Regions from separate parts of the Shewanella psychrophila genome, predicted to be linked through region 3. Evidence: predicted binding sites of a transcription regulator. Region 3 holds the regulator's gene; each other region holds the start of a gene.
The links. The regulator sigma-54, encoded in region 3, starts transcription at its own class of promoters, with help from an activator protein. The targets are predictions, from matches to a motif close to GTTGGCACGNNNNTNGNNT.

Region 1 (5,067 bases), 1.5 Mb from region 3:
AGTGAATAAACGAACACAGTTAGTCGGTCAGAACCGTTTAGAGTTATTGTTATTTAAACTTAATGGTCGTCAAAGATACGGCATCAATGTTTTTAAAGTGAAAGAGGTACTGCAATGTCCTCCTCTTACCAGCCTTCCTAAGTTAAACTCTTTTGTGAAAGGGGTCGCCCATATTCGTGGTCAAACGATTTCAGTCATCGATTTGAGTGCAGCGACAGGGGGGAGACCAGTTGAAAGTATCGATGGTTGTTTTATCATTATTTCTGAGTACAACAGGAGTGTTCAAGGCTTCTTGGTATGTTCGGTAGAGCGGATCATCAATATGAACTGGGAAGCGATATTGCCACCGCCAAAAGGAGCTGGAAAGTTCTCATATCTCACGGCTGTGACAGAGATTGAAGGGGAGCTTGTAGAAATACTCGATGTTGAGAAGATACTTGATGAGATTTCACCGGTTAAAACCGAGATCAGTCAAGAAGTCGATGAACTGTTAACCATAGATAGAGAAAAACATTTCCATATCATGGTCATTGATGATTCGGCCGTGGCTCGTAAACAGATTATTAGGGCATTGGTATCATTAGGTCTGCAGATAGATACAGCCAAAGATGGAAGAGAAGCTCTGGAAAAGTTGAAGGCCATCGGTGCCGAGATGGACGATGTGTCAACCGAGATCCCATTAATTATCTCAGATATTGAGATGCCTGAAATGGACGGCTACACCTTAACAGCAGAGATTAGAGACAATCCTAAGCTAAAGAATATTAAAGTGGTGCTGCACACGTCTTTGAGCGGGGTATTTAACCAAGCTATGGTTGAGAAGGTTGGAGCAAATGATTTTATTGCTAAATTTAATCCAGATGAACTTGCTGCTGCTGTAAATAAGCATTTGAGTCTATAATGATTATTAGTAGAGCGTATAGGGTATATTAAGCTTGTTTCTTGTGACTCGCTCGTGTATAAAACTGCGCTCGAATTGAATCTCGTTGAGTTTAGTTAGATCGTTATAGCTGTTTTTTTGATATTAGGATATCAAGGTGCCGAATAAATCACTCGCTGAAACCGAATATACACAATTTAGACTTTTTCTGGAGCAACACAGCGGTATAGTGCTGGGCGATAATAAGCAGTATCTTGTGCGTAGTAGGTTGGCGCCTTTGATGGGCAAGTACAACCTTCCATCACTTACTGAAGTCGTTAGGCATTCGATGAAGCCCACAGAGCGTCAGCTTAGGGCGGCAGTGATCGATGCTATGACGACCAATGAAACTTTGTGGTTCAGAGATCGTTATCCTTTCGAGCTTCTATCGAATGCACTCTTACCTGAATATTCCAAATTGGGTCGGCCTCTTAAAATTTGGTCGGCGGCTTGTTCGTCGGGACAAGAACCCTATTCGTTGAGCATGACGATTTTGGAATACCAACAGAAGCGACCTGGTACCTTACCAGGTAGCGCGTCAATATTAGCCACAGACTTGTCACCCTCTATGCTAGAAAAGTGTAAAAATGGTGAATACGATAATTTAGCCTTAGGCCGAGGATTGTCAGATCAGAGAAAGCGTCAGTTTTTTGATCCTACGACATCCGGAACTATGGTGATTAAAGACAACGTGAAGAAATTTGTTAACTTCAGAGCCCATAATCTGCTTGAGAGTTATACCTTACTCGGTAAGTTCGACATTATTTTCTGCCGCAACGTGTTGATCTACTTTGCGCCGGAGGCAAAAGCAAAAATATTGCGGCAATTTGCTGCCGCTTTGAACCCGAAGGGCATACTTTTTCTTGGCGCTTCTGAGTCCATCGCAGGGTTAACCGAAGAATTTGATATGATCAGATGTAACCCTGGCATCTATTATCAGAAGAAAATTTAACCATGGACGGCACTTAGTGCCGGCTACATGGGCTGACACCTTCTGTTCGATATCATTGCCTTCCTTATACGGCTAACCAATACCCATCTACCTCTACTGAGACGCCATGTCTCAGGCTCTTCGAGGCTTCCTCGAGCAAAACTCACATCAAGATAAAAGTATTTGGTCTCAAATGGGCGACCAAGTTTGAACTTGTTAGGTTTCGGACGTCTTTGATGTGCGCTTTGGAGTGTCTAGGAGCCTAGTATTTTTTAGACTCAATCCATGCATCTTTATGGCACGACTATTGCTTTATTTATAACATCGAGTTCAGGAGGCAATTTTATGGCGATTAATTTTGATAATGCATTGGGTGTGCATCAATACACATTAGGTATCAGAGCCCAACGTGCTGAAGTTATCTCATCTAATATTGCCAATGCCGATACTCCTCATTATAAGGCTCGTGATGTCGACTTTGATAAGGCATTACAAGCGGCAACCAGCAGGCAAGGTGGTTTGGCTATGAGCCGTAGCGATAGTCGACATTTTGATTTGGAAGCATTATCACAACAAAGTTATGGATATAGAGTGCCAAATCAACCTGATACCGGTGATGGAAATACGGTTGATATGCAAAAGGAACAGTCAGAATTTATGCAAAATGCACTCGAATATCAGATGTCACTCGGTTTTCTTGACGGTAAGTTTTCTGGTATGAAGAAAGCATTAAGGGGAGATTAATTATGAGTCTATTTAATATTTTTAATGTTGCAGGCTCTGGCATGTCGGCTCAATCAGTAAGATTGAATACCACAGCAAGTAACCTTGCCAATGCCGATTCTGTTTCAAGTAGTGTTGATAAGACCTACCGTGCTCGTCACCCCATTTTTGAAGCCGAAATGGCTAAAGCCAGCCATCAACAGCAATCGTCACAATCAGTTGCAGTTAAGGGCATTGTAGAAAGTGATGCGCCCTTGTTGAAAGAGTATTCCCCCAATCACCCAATGGCGGACGGGGATGGTTTTATCTATAAACCTAACGTCAATGTGATGGAAGAGATGGCTAATATGATTTCGGCATCCAGATCATACCAAATGAATGTTCAGGTGGCTGAAGCGGCTAAATCTATGCTTCAGCAAACACTAAGAATTGGCAAATAATAGGAGGTAAGAAGTGAGCCTCATCAACCCACTTAATAATGCACAGCCACTTAGTGGACAGTCTCAAACGTCGACTCAGTCAGTTGCGCCGTCAAAACAAGCCACATCCGGTGCAGTGCAATCGGCTGCCACGCAGTCTACAGAGCAGACATCAACGGGAAATCCGTTTCTTGACGCCATTCGTCTGCCTGAAGAGAATTCAATACCGGAGGCAAATAATCAAGAGCTGACTCAAGAGGATTTTTTCTCTCTCTTGAGTCAACAACTGTCGATGCAAGATCCATTTAAACCTGTCGATAACGATCAGATGATTGCCCAAATGGCCGCATTTTCTACCGTTGATGGTATTAGCAATCTCAATGATGAGATTGTCAATCTTAATACAGTGATGACTTCTAGTCAGGCATTACAAGCATCAGGGCTTGTGGGCCAGAAAGTATTGATCCCATCTGATACAGGTCACCTTTCAGCGGAAGACCCCGTGCTTAAAGGAGTGGTGAGTACGCCTGAGTCTATCGAGACCATAGTGGTACGTATCGAAGATGAGAAAGGGCAACTGGTCACTACTTTTGAGCTTGATGGAAGCCAAGGCGGTAATGTCGATGTGTCCTGGGATGGCTTGGACAAAAATGGTGAGGCGATGCCAAGCGGCACTTACTCGATTAAAGCCAGCGGCAGAGTCGATGGCCAGAGTGAAGAGCTGGCAGTCTCTACTTATGCTCATGTTACCAGTGTCTCATTGGGTACAGCGTCTACAGGTTCTATCTTGAATTTACGGGGTATCGGTGGCATTAAACTCGGTGACGTATTGGCGGTTTCTGAGGTGTGATCTTGCTTCTAGGCTTGCTGTACTGAATTGAATGTCAGTGTTAGTTACATTGACCGAAATAATGAATTGAATGTCGATGGTGGATTCCATCAGCTGAAATAATGAATTTTAACTGGGTGAATATGTTCTTGCCTGCAGTTATGAATTGAATGTCGATGGTGGTTACATTGGCTGAAATAATGAATCGAGGTGAATTATGTCGTTTAACATTGCATTGAGTGGCATCGCAGCTGCGCAGAAAGATCTAAATACCACGGCCAATAATATAGCCAATGTGAATAGCATCGGCTTTAAAGAATCCCGTGCTGAGTTCGCCGATGTATACGCGAATTCTATCTTTGCTAATAGTAAAACGGCAGTCGGTGGTGGTGCAACCACTAGTCAGGTTGCTCAGCAATTTCACCAAGGTAGTTTACAATTCACTAATAATGCACTGGATATGGCAATCAATGGTGGTGGATTCTTCGTGACTTCGTCAGAGCTTGAAGCTCAAGACCATTCCTTTACACGAGCGGGCGCATTTAAAGTTAATTCTTCAGACTATCTAGTTGACTCACAAGGAAATTATCTACAGACATTTCCTGTCGACAAAGATGGGAATTCGACTTCAGTCAGCTTAACCACGACTAAGCCCGTTAGGATCCCTGATACTGCAGGTAGTCCCCAGAAGACGGAAAATATTGGCATTCAGATGAACCTTAATGCCGCAGATTCTACTTTAGACCCTGCTTTGTTCGATCCCAACGATCGTGATACCTATAACAATTCCACTGCGGTGACTATGTATGATTCCTTAGGTGAGCCGCACATTATGACGACCTATTTTGTACGTCCTCCTAATGCAGCTTATACCGGTGAGAGTAACTGGGTAGCCTTTTATGCAGTGGATGGCCTGCAAGTTGATTTAGCAGGTGCTGCAGGTACTTACGATCAAGATACTACTGGCAATGGTGTGGCAGATGTTATAGGTACTCCGGCAGTAACTGCTGGTGGTTGGGAAGGATCCGTAATTAAGTTTAATGATACAGGTGCCCATACAACAACCGATCCTGCCATCATCACAACTGTGCAGCTTGGGGTTGGTGGTGCAGGAGTGTTGGGTCCCGGTACTGATGGCACCCAAACTCTTACCATAGACTTTAATAATCCAACTCAATATGCCTCAACGTTCGAAGTGACTGAGTTAAGTCAGGATGGTACCACGGTTGGTCGTCTAACCAATGTT
Region 2 (5,067 bases), 1.5 Mb from region 3:
CAACGAGTCTCGATTACCTGGTACTTCTCATAACAGAAATAGACCAGGGTATCATCGGCCCAATCGAAATGGGCGGCAAACATCTCAGGTAGTGCTGGTTCTTCACTGTCCCAGGCGATCTGCCAGTCATCGGTTTCAAGCCAAGCTTTGTCTTTCGCGGCCCAGTCGCCTTTAGAGAACTGTTCTGTTCTGCTACTACGATTACTGATCCATTTGTTCCAAACTTCCATCGCCCCTTTCTGATCCAGCGGTTTGATAAACGCTTTATCTTCATCGGTCACAGGTAGATCTTTATGGTTAAAGATCCATTTACGTTGGTATTGCTCTAGGGGGATGTAGGTATGTGCCAAACGACTCTCCAGACCCATCTATGGTCAGAATTAGTTAATGTGAATCGTGGGATTATACAGACTTGAACACTATTATTACATCGCTTCTAAGATCGAGAGGAAAATTATGGTTTTTATGAAGGCGATTGACTGATATTGGGCACTTGTGGCGCACCAGTGAGCTAATTGGTTATAGCTAGATATAGGTATTGAATAGAGGAGGCTAGACCTTACCACTACGCACTTATTTGAGACTGAAGTTTAAGGGTCTAAATTCCACATTTAAAGTTGAATTACAAAGATGAAATTTACCAGTGTAGTTGCGGCTGAGGGTATTGGAAACAGGATTTTTCGTTAAGCGGCTAGGGATGGCTTTATAACGCCCCGAAGAAGTATCTGCACATAAGCTCGCTGCAAGCGATAGGTTACTATGAAGTAGTCTTACTCAATAAAAATAAAAAAGTACATTGAAGGAGGGTGTATTAGAAAAAAACTGCTCAACAAGTGTTAGTTAACACTTGAGGTAAATATGGTCTCCCCACAGGGACTCGAACCCCGATCGATCGCTTAGGAGGCGACTGCTCTATCCTGTTGAGCTATAAGGAGACGCCTGTGATTATACTGGTTTTCGCCTCGATGAAAAGAGGCGATGAAAAGCTATTGAGTTCAGTTGCTTGTTTATCATGCAATTTAACTCAATAACTCAGGATTATGGCTACATTTTTATCGCAAGGTCGTTAATTTGGACGTTATAAGAGGCGTTCTTATCGACTAATATCGCCGTTGCTGTTTTTTCGGTGACTTGATCAATTTTTATCTCAGCACGGCTTTTCCCTGCAATAGCCCGCATTTTATCGAAACGGTCATTGATGTTTTGTTGCAGTATTAACTGAAACTTATCGCCGACTTGGATGCCGTGGCGGCGGCCTAGGTTTAAAATGACTCTGTCATGCTGTCTAGCGACGACTTGTCCTAATACTGGGCGGCAACTTAATGCGCTATCTATGTCTTCTACGACATTGGTTAAGACCTTATCGATGCTTTTTCCATAGGCTGAAGCCCAGAACCTTTGATGATTCGAGGGGACAGTTTCTTGTCGTTCAAACTCCCAGGGAGAGGAGCTGGTATATGAATCGCTCCATATCTGTTCTCCACTTATGCCATGGTATAGGGATAGCCTGATCCGAAATTGGCGAATGGGATCACTGTGCCACAGGCCCAACATTTGGCTTTCGGCAGGATCGGTCGATATATCGATAATTTCAGGCAGGAGTACATATTGACTATCGGTTATTTCGCTGAGCCAACTGGGAAGACGATAGCCTCGTATGTCGACAAGTTCTTGTTCAACATCTAAACGCTCGTTGGCGTGAATATGAACAAAACTGGTCAGTGACTGGGCTTCCAGTGCATCACCGAGTCTTTGGGACAGGTCTTTCTCAAATAATCCGATGTTGCCGTAGCGTAATTGAGCCCTGTCCTGGATCAAAAACTGAGGAACCAGTATTGCGGCTTTTAGCTGTTGGCTGTCACATTGTGAGCCTTGGGACTCCATGACATCGACACGTAGTGTGACAGTGAGCTTTTCGCCTTCAACGAGTTCGTTGATTAACTCAACTCTGCTGGCCTGGGCCTGATTAACGAGCGAAAAGCTGTCTTGAACCAGTTGTCCGTTAAGGACTTTTTGGCTACTGGTGAAATTCGCGCCATTCTTGAGTGTGGCATAGGTCAATGCCTGCTCTAATGCATCTTCTCTGGCTTTGCTTATGTTCCCGTCGACAATATTTGCCTGACCTTTGACTACAACCCATGCAGCTTCGGCACTTGAGGTAAAAGCGATTAAACCAATCCAAATTATTACAGCGATAATTTTCATGTAAGATGTCCACTTCTAAATCTATGATGCGTTTTTAAGCACACTACGGACTTCAATAACGTGCTTCAATATTGAGGCTTAGGAATTGAGATTTTATATGATTAGTGCCGAATTTCTGACACCTAATCGACTCAACCTGCCTATTTTCAGACTTATAGTGACGATAACTAACTATATTCAGCTATATCAAGCTATACCAAAGTAGAGCAGCAATTAACATGCCATCAGTCGATTAAGAACCTGTGCTCGGCTGGTGTTGTTTATATCTTGTCCAGTGAGCAATATCTTAGCTTAAGCTTTGTAATCTTGAGCCGATAAACACCTATTAAGCAAAACAAATATCTACTCGTATTTTCTATTTTAGACCAAGCTGGCTTAAGATTTGCTTTAAACTTTATCAGAGATCATCGATCGCCCCGAACAGTTTTATGGCACATAAGTTAACGCTGTGTCGGCTGACTAGGGAGATCACAGCTTTGGAAAGTCAGAAAATTGAGATTGAGTGTTTATCCAGGAATTAAATATGCGTAAAGCACTAGTGTTTACTGCAGCGTTACTCTTGAGTGCGTGTGCGAATAGCGGTGAAGGGCAGGCAAAATATAACCTGAGTCAGGGCAATCAATTGCCGTCAACATCGGCAATCAACCATTTGTCTGAGCAGATAGTCAGTGAGCTTGTTGAGCAAAATGATGAGCTAGGGAGCGATCAACCTCTGTTGGTGGCCACTCCTGTGTTGTTAGACTCGTTTAATGAGACAAATGCAGTAGGGCTACAGTTACAACAAGGTTTAATTGCTGCCTTACATGCGCGCGAGTTTAACTTAGTTGATATTAACGTTGGTGACAACATCAGGGTGACTCCTCAAGGGGACTTCCTATTGACTCGTGATTGGAAGCAATTACCTTCAGGGATTGCCGTTGAACATGTCGTTGTATCGACTCTGAGCATGAATACTACCGGGCTGGTGGTTAATTCCAGAATAGTTAACATTACTAATAATCGTGTAGTTTCTGCATCACAGGGAGCGTTTAATATCAACGAATTGCCTGGATACCTGAAAGCATCCGAGAAAATCACTTCAAAAGATGGTCTGTTATATCGAGATCCCGTTGGAGGATTGCAGCAAGTTCAAGTTATAGGTGGTGCACAATGAAAAAATGGATAATCCTATCTTTACTGTTTATCTCAGGCTGTGCGTCACAGGATAGATACATTGAGTGGGAAACTCAGGCCCCTGATAGCTTTCCAAATCTAACGGCAATAGGCTATGCGCCATTAGATACCCAGCCTGCAGAGACTCAAGCACAAAAAGTGGTGATGGCAATGCAAGCTTCGAAAATTGCCGCATACAGAGAATTAGCCGAACAAGTCTATGGCCAGCAGTTGTCAGCAACGAGCAATGTAAACGATTGGATGTTATCAAGCGATAGCATTCAAGCATCGGTATCTGGTGTGATACGTGGCGCTAAGGTGGTAAAGAGTTACCCTGCCGGCGAGCACTATGTGACTGAGCTCGAGTTAGATTTTTCTGTAGTATGGGCTTTGTATCAGCAGCAAAATAGACCGCAAAAGATAAAAGAGATCACTTACTTTTAAGCTTTCCCATTGGTCACAAGACAGAAGATAAGTAGGTTTTCTGTTTTTGACTCTTTTATCTATTCTCCAAGAGCCTTTTACTTTTCCCCGACTTCGTTCATGACTTTCTAGCTTCCTAGCTCGTTTATGGCTTTTCAGACAATGCATCTCCAGTGAATTCACTCTTTGACGAACAGTGTCCTTCTTGATGATACTACTGTTTAGGGGGGCTGTGTGTGGGAGTGACAGCTACATCCTCGCCATTGGCTGTTGCATTTTACTGGCTATTGATTGAGATGAGTTTTGCCGTTGGAGTGGCTTATTAGCGTTAGAGGGGAACGATGACTGAGGGTCTCAGGTGGAACGTTAAGCTTGTATATCATTCCCCAAGGTAGATGTTGACGAGGTCTTACCTTTGTCATTATAAGTCAAGCTCGCTGAGTTTCGGCTAACTTGCAGTGCCTGAGAGAAGCGATTCATACTTGCGATATGAAGCTCTATAAGGCTGGAGTTTTCACTATTCAGTTGCTTACATTCATCCAGCAGGGTTTTGACCGATGTCACTCGAGCTGATAAGTGTACATCGCTGGTAAGTAAGGCTTTATCAGCATGTAGGGATAAAGCTTCATCTTTGCTTTTTAGCTCATCGAGTAATCCTGCCTTGGCGTTCGCCAACGAAAGTAGAAGATCTGCATCTTGATTGATCAGCGCAGCTTTCTCATCTTTGATGATTACTTTTAGCTTATTAAGTAGCTCGAACTGAAGTTCGATGATGTCGTTTATCTGGCTCATAATGTTACTAGCTCATTCCCTTTAGATCATTTTCAAACTGAGCGATGTTAGTCGCCAGTTTTTCAGGATCAATTTTATAGCGACCTTCTGCGATTGCCAGTTTTATTTCTTGAACTTTTTGTTCATTAATTTCCGGAATATCTGTCATTTTGGCTTGAGTACTTTGTAGTTTTTGAGCCTGAGCAGTCAAAGAGACGGAGTCACTCTTAGGTGGTGTGCTCAAAGAGTTGACGGAATCATCATTGGTTTTTTCACTGCTTTTATGTGCAGGAGACTTTCCAATGTGAGTGTTTACTGCAGTGTTTACTTGCTTCATTTCAATAGCCATATTTGGCTCCAACAATTAAAAAATAAAAGAACATAATGGTATATCGGCAGTGATATCCTGAGCTTTAATTAAATTTAAGCAAAATTACATTCTGACCTCTACTTTGCCTACATCTATGACTCTTGCATCTACACGTTTATTTGAATAGGTGTTCTTAATACGAATTC
Region 3 (5,067 bases):
ACACTAATGGCAACGAGATCTGTACTGCCCTTGAGTTGTTCGAGCAAGGTATCCATCAGGGGGAGAGGAAGATTATCGACACAGTAGTAACCTAGATCTTCTAAGACCCTGAGTACGACAGATTTTCCCGAACCGGAACGACCGGATACCATCACCAATTTCATTGTGTTATTACCTGATAGAGTTCTGACTCATCTTGAGTTTTTCGTAACTGTTTCACTATAAGCTTGTTATTGAGTTTTTCGGCCATGGATGACAGAGTACTCAGGTGCTGCTCACATTGATCCGCAGGTACTAAAAGTGCAAATAGTATGTCCACAGGTTGTTTATCAATAGCGTCGAAGGAGATAGGCTCTTCACACTTGATTAATACCGCAACCGGCTGACTTATATTGCTTAGCCTACCATGAGGAATCGCAATACCATTACCTATACCTGTGCTTCCCATTTTCTCTCTCGCCAAAAGACTTTCAAAAATCTCTTGTGAGGATAGGGTTGGATACTGGACAGCGGCAAGATCGCTGATGAGTTCCAGTACCTTTTTCTTACTGCCCGGAGTGGCGCAAGTAGTACACTCCGGCTGCAGAATGGTGCTTAATTCCATTATTAATGCTTTGTTAGCTTCTCTTTGTGTTTAATAACCTGACGGTCGAGCTTATCAATCAGGGAGTCGATAGCGGCATACATGTCAGCATTCTCTGACATAGCGAAAACCTCACCACCAGCAAGGTGGAGTTTAGCTTCGGCTTTTTGCTGCATTTTCTGAACATTTAAAATAACGTGCACATTATTGATCTGATCGAAATGTCGTTCAAGCTTAGTGAACTTTTCTTCGACATAATGTCTTAGCGATTTAGTGATCTCTATATGGTGTCCAGTTAGGTTTATTTGCATAGAAATACTCCTCCAGTTTCCGATTGTTTCACTCTTAGGTTGATTTTAGGTAAATCTTTAGGGATTTAACTCACAACATAATTCCCTGTTATACCAGGAGTTGAGCCTAACTATTATCGACTACAGGCCGCTTCTGGTGATTAGCTCACAACATGAGAGCTAATCAGGTCAGTCACTAAACTAGAACTGTTAGTTAGGTATGACCTTATTTCCTTTTTCTACAAACTCTTACGTTGATTCGATGGTGGAATCAACATGGCTTCACGATACTTAGCTATGGTGCGTCTGGCGACCTTAATTCCCTGCTCCGCTAATAGCAAGGCCATCTTACTGTCGCTGAGTGGCTTCTGCTGGTTTTCGGCTGCGACCAATTTCTTTATGAAAGCACGAATAGCGGTAGATGAACACTCTCCGCCATCATCGGTCCCCACATGGCTGGAGAAAAAATATTTCAGCTCAAATATACCCCTAGGGGTGTGCATATATTTTTGTGTGGTGACCCGGGAAATGGTGGATTCATGCATCTCAACGGCTTCGGCTATATCGTTTAATACCATAGGTTTCATGGCTTCTTCACCATACTCGAAGAAGCCTTGCTGGAATTTAACGATACAGTTCGAGACTTTCAGTAAAGTGTCGTTGCGGCTCTCAAGGCTCTTAATAAACCACTTTGCCTCTTGTAGATGCCCTCGAATAAATTGACCATCAGCCTGATTTTTAGTGCTTTTAGCCATGGAAGCATAGTGTTGATTGACATTGATCTTCGGCATATTGTCTGGATTTAACTCAACTACCCAGCGACCTTTCTTCTTGGTCACAGTGACATCAGGGATGACATATTCATCTTTTCCTGGGGTAATTGCCAATCCGGGACGGGGATTAAGTGTCTGGATTAACTCAATGGCTTGTTTGAGATCATCTTCCTTGAGCTTGGTCTTACGCATTAACAGGCGGAAATCACGGCCGGCGATCAGATCCAGGTGGTCTTTTATAAGTAGCCTAGCGTTATCTATGTGTGGGGTTGTATCGGCATATTGTGCTAGCTGAATGATTAGGCATTCACTGAGGTCCCTTGCTGCAACTCCAATGGGATCGAAGTGCTGGATGCGCTTAAGTACGGCCTCTATTTCATCTTGCTCAATTTCAGGATCACCCATGGCTTCGAGGATGTCATCAACACTCTGAGTGAGATAGCCTCTCTCATCTATGGCGTCTATGATGGCCGTCGCTATGGCGAGATCGTTGTCTGAAAACGGTGTGAGATTTTTCTGCCATTCGAGATGTTCATACAAACCTTCGCTAGTCTCACCTTGGAAGGGCATATCGTCATCGCGCATTGCGCCGGAACTCGAATTGGGAGACGCCGTGTAGACTTCATCCCAGGTCGTGTCCATTGGGAGTTCTTCAGGCATTGAATCTTGGGTTAACGCCTCAGAGGTTTCAACCGCTGAACTGTCCAGTGGGCCATCGCTCTCTGCTGTGGCGCTAAAGTCATCTGTGTCAGTGGTCTTGTCTTCACCATTGACCGGGGGGTCGACTTGCTCTTCATCTAGTTCGAGAAGGGGGTTGGAGTCTAACGCTTGTTGGATTTCTTGTTGCAGTTCCAGCGACGATAGTTGCAATAGACGTATAGCCTGCTGCAGTTGTGGTGTCATGGTTAACTGCTGACCCATTTTAAGCTGGAGTGACGCTTTCATTTACCGCTATTCCCTTCATTGTAATTATAAAATGAGAAAGCCTGCTTTGACTTGTTTGGGGTTTCTCTGAGCCCCTAGACCTCAGGCTGAGTCAGCCGAGTGTCGATAATAGCTCATTTCTTGATGCGCTAAGAATGAGCCTCATGATTAACTATAGCTTGAATTGTTCACCTAAGTACACAGCTCGTACTTGCTGATTGTCTAAGATTTCGGCAGGTGTACCTTCAGCGATTAAATTTCCGTGGCTGACGATATAAGCACGTTCACAGACGTCTAAGGTTTCACGCACATTATGGTCGGTGATCAGTACACCTAAGCCGCGACTTTTAAGCTGCAGGATAATTTTTTTAATGTCGATAACTGAGATCGGATCCACACCTGCGAAGGGCTCATCTAGGAGAATAAACTTAGGATTAGCGGCTAAGGCCCTGGCTATCTCGACGCGTCGGCGTTCACCACCTGAGAGCGCCATGCCTTGGCTGTCTCGGATGTGGGTAATATTAAATTCTTCCAGAAGATTCTCGAGTTGTTCCTCTCGGGCATTGTTATCTATGTCTGAACGAGTCTGCAGGACAGCCATAATGTTATCTCGAACCGATAACTTTCTAAATATGCTCGCTTCTTGAGGAAGATAGCCAATGCCCTTTCTTGCCCTCAAGTGCATTGGATCTAAGGTCAAATCGTCATCATCGATCAAGATCCTACCCTTATCACTTTGCACTAAGCCTACAACCATGTAGAAAGTAGTCGTTTTTCCCGCACCATTTGGGCCTAAAAGACCGACGATCTGCCCAGTTTCCACTGTGATGCTGACATCTTGGACCACGGCTCTATTTTTATAACTCTTGGCAAGATTGACTGCCTTTAGCGTCATCTGGCTCATTGTTTTTCCTGCTCGATGATAGGTAGCTGAGTTGGAATTACGTCAGTATTTTCTTCTTGCCCCTTGGCTTGAATGTTATCTTCATCTTGCTTGATTTCAGGTAGTTGAGTCGGCAGTGGCTCAGTGGCGGGTTCTTTCGCCTTATCTTGACTAGTATCCTGATAGTTTTCCGGTTGAATAATGGTGATGACCCTATCCTTGCCTGTACTTTCTGCTATCAACTGCTGCTCAGCTATGTTGTAGCGAATCATATTACCTGTCACTCGGCTACCATCTTGCTCTAGCATGGCATTGCCTACCAAGGTTAAAGTTCTGCTCGATAGCTCGTATCTAATTTCTTTGGCACTGGCAGAAGCTGGACGTCCATCTTCCATTATCTGGGTGTAAGTCGCAGGCTCACCTATGGCGACAAGTGTTTTTCCGCCGCCATCTTCTTTAGAGGAGGCTCTGAGTTCGTCGGCCAAGATCTTGATCGATCCTTGCGTGACTTCCACTGGACCATGAAAGATCATCTGATTATTTTTAATATCGGCTTCTTGACTCGAGGCCGAGATCTTAACTTCTTGCATGAGATCATCTTGCTTTGTAACGCCACTAAAACTTGTGATACACAGTAGCGCTGCGATGATTAAGTTATGTTTGTTCATATCGTCCTTCAAATGTCTTACTTGTCTTATGCACAACGCATATCGAGCGTTGGAATTGTTAGTCTGGGTCTGTTTTTCTAAAATATGGCCTTGGGCTAGTACAAAACAGGCTAATTGACCTCGTATATGCCTTTAACCTTACTCAATAATTGTACTTTTTGAGCATTAAGATCACCGAACAAACCTACGCCCTGGATAAGAAAATCATCTCCTGTGATGTAGACTTCACGATCTGAGGTCATGATCATGGTATGGAGATCTAGCTCCAGATAACTGGTTTTCATGGTTTGGATCGGTTCTTCTGGGCTTATTGAATCGATAATAACATTGTTCTCGAGAACGACTTTACCTGATTTCTTATTGAGTGTTCCCATTGTCGATTGAAGGCGCCATTTTGCTTGACCTCCGTCGGGATAAACCAGGTATATGGGCTGAGTGAAATAGGTCATGTTGGCCTCATCAAAGTGCTCCATATGGGTTGCTGTGACTCGGCTGTTGACTAATCCTTGCTTATTATATTCGACACTGCGTAGGTTATCGGCAATATAATCTGGTCTTAAGCTGACATCGATAGCCACCTCTTCATCGCTCTTCTTGGATTGTACTTGCCAATACAGCAACAAGGCCGTTCCGAAGAAAGCTATGATGGCCAGAGTCACTCTATTCATATACTCATACCCTGAGCGGTATCGAATTTCTCTTGGCTGAGGAGTAGGAGATCCGTTAATTCACGTAAGGCACCATGTCCACCTCTGATGCTAGTGACAAAGTCTGCAGCTTGTTTAACATAAGGGTGACCATCGGCGACACAGACTGAAAGCCCTACCTCTTTCATGACGGGGAGGTCAACCATATCATCACCTATATAAGCCACCTGGTCGGGGGTCACATCATAAAGAGAGAGGAGCTCTTGATATGGCATTAACTTGTTGTCGACACCTTGGTA

Region 1: flgB (flagellar basal body rod protein FlgB) is a predicted target of sigma-54. The motif match lies at 2,145-2,163, and genes of this name have one in related genera.
Region 2: sps_RS18780 (flagellar assembly protein FlgT) is a predicted target of sigma-54. The motif match lies at 2,413-2,431, and genes of this name have one in related genera.

The regions. Positions count from the first base shown of each region.
Region 1 is NZ_CP014782.1:4,346,148-4,351,214, reverse strand. Features, by position in the region: gene sps_RS18750 (chemotaxis protein CheV) at 1-901, shown strand, start outside; gene sps_RS18745 (CheR family methyltransferase) at 1,032-1,871, shown strand; gene flgB (flagellar basal body rod protein FlgB) at 2,196-2,594, shown strand; gene flgC (flagellar basal body rod protein FlgC) at 2,597-3,013, shown strand; gene flgD (flagellar hook assembly protein FlgD) at 3,027-3,842, shown strand; gene flgE (flagellar hook protein FlgE) at 4,039-5,067, shown strand, end outside.
Region 2 is NZ_CP014782.1:4,352,079-4,357,145, reverse strand. Features, by position in the region: gene sps_RS18790 (DUF2947 domain-containing protein) at 1-350, opposite strand, end outside; tRNA gene sps_RS18785 (tRNA-Arg) at 860-935, opposite strand; gene sps_RS18780 (flagellar assembly protein FlgT) at 1,045-2,205, opposite strand; gene sps_RS18775 (FlgO family outer membrane protein) at 2,729-3,358, shown strand; gene sps_RS18770 (LPP20 family lipoprotein) at 3,355-3,801, shown strand; gene sps_RS18765 (flagella synthesis protein FlgN) at 4,147-4,572, opposite strand; gene flgM (flagellar biosynthesis anti-sigma factor FlgM) at 4,580-4,900, opposite strand; gene flgA (flagellar basal body P-ring formation chaperone FlgA) at 4,985-5,067, opposite strand, start outside.
Region 3 is NZ_CP014782.1:5,850,958-5,856,024, reverse strand. Features, by position in the region: gene rapZ (RNase adapter RapZ) at 1-164, opposite strand, end outside; gene ptsN (PTS IIA-like nitrogen regulatory protein PtsN) at 161-604, opposite strand; gene hpf (ribosome hibernation promoting factor) at 607-894, opposite strand; gene sps_RS25625 (RNA polymerase factor sigma-54) at 1,113-2,591, opposite strand; gene lptB (LPS export ABC transporter ATP-binding protein) at 2,743-3,474, opposite strand; partial or broken gene lptA (lipopolysaccharide transport periplasmic protein LptA) at 3,579-4,121, opposite strand; gene lptC (LPS export ABC transporter periplasmic protein LptC) at 4,232-4,789, opposite strand; gene kdsC (3-deoxy-manno-octulosonate-8-phosphatase KdsC) at 4,786-5,067, opposite strand, start outside.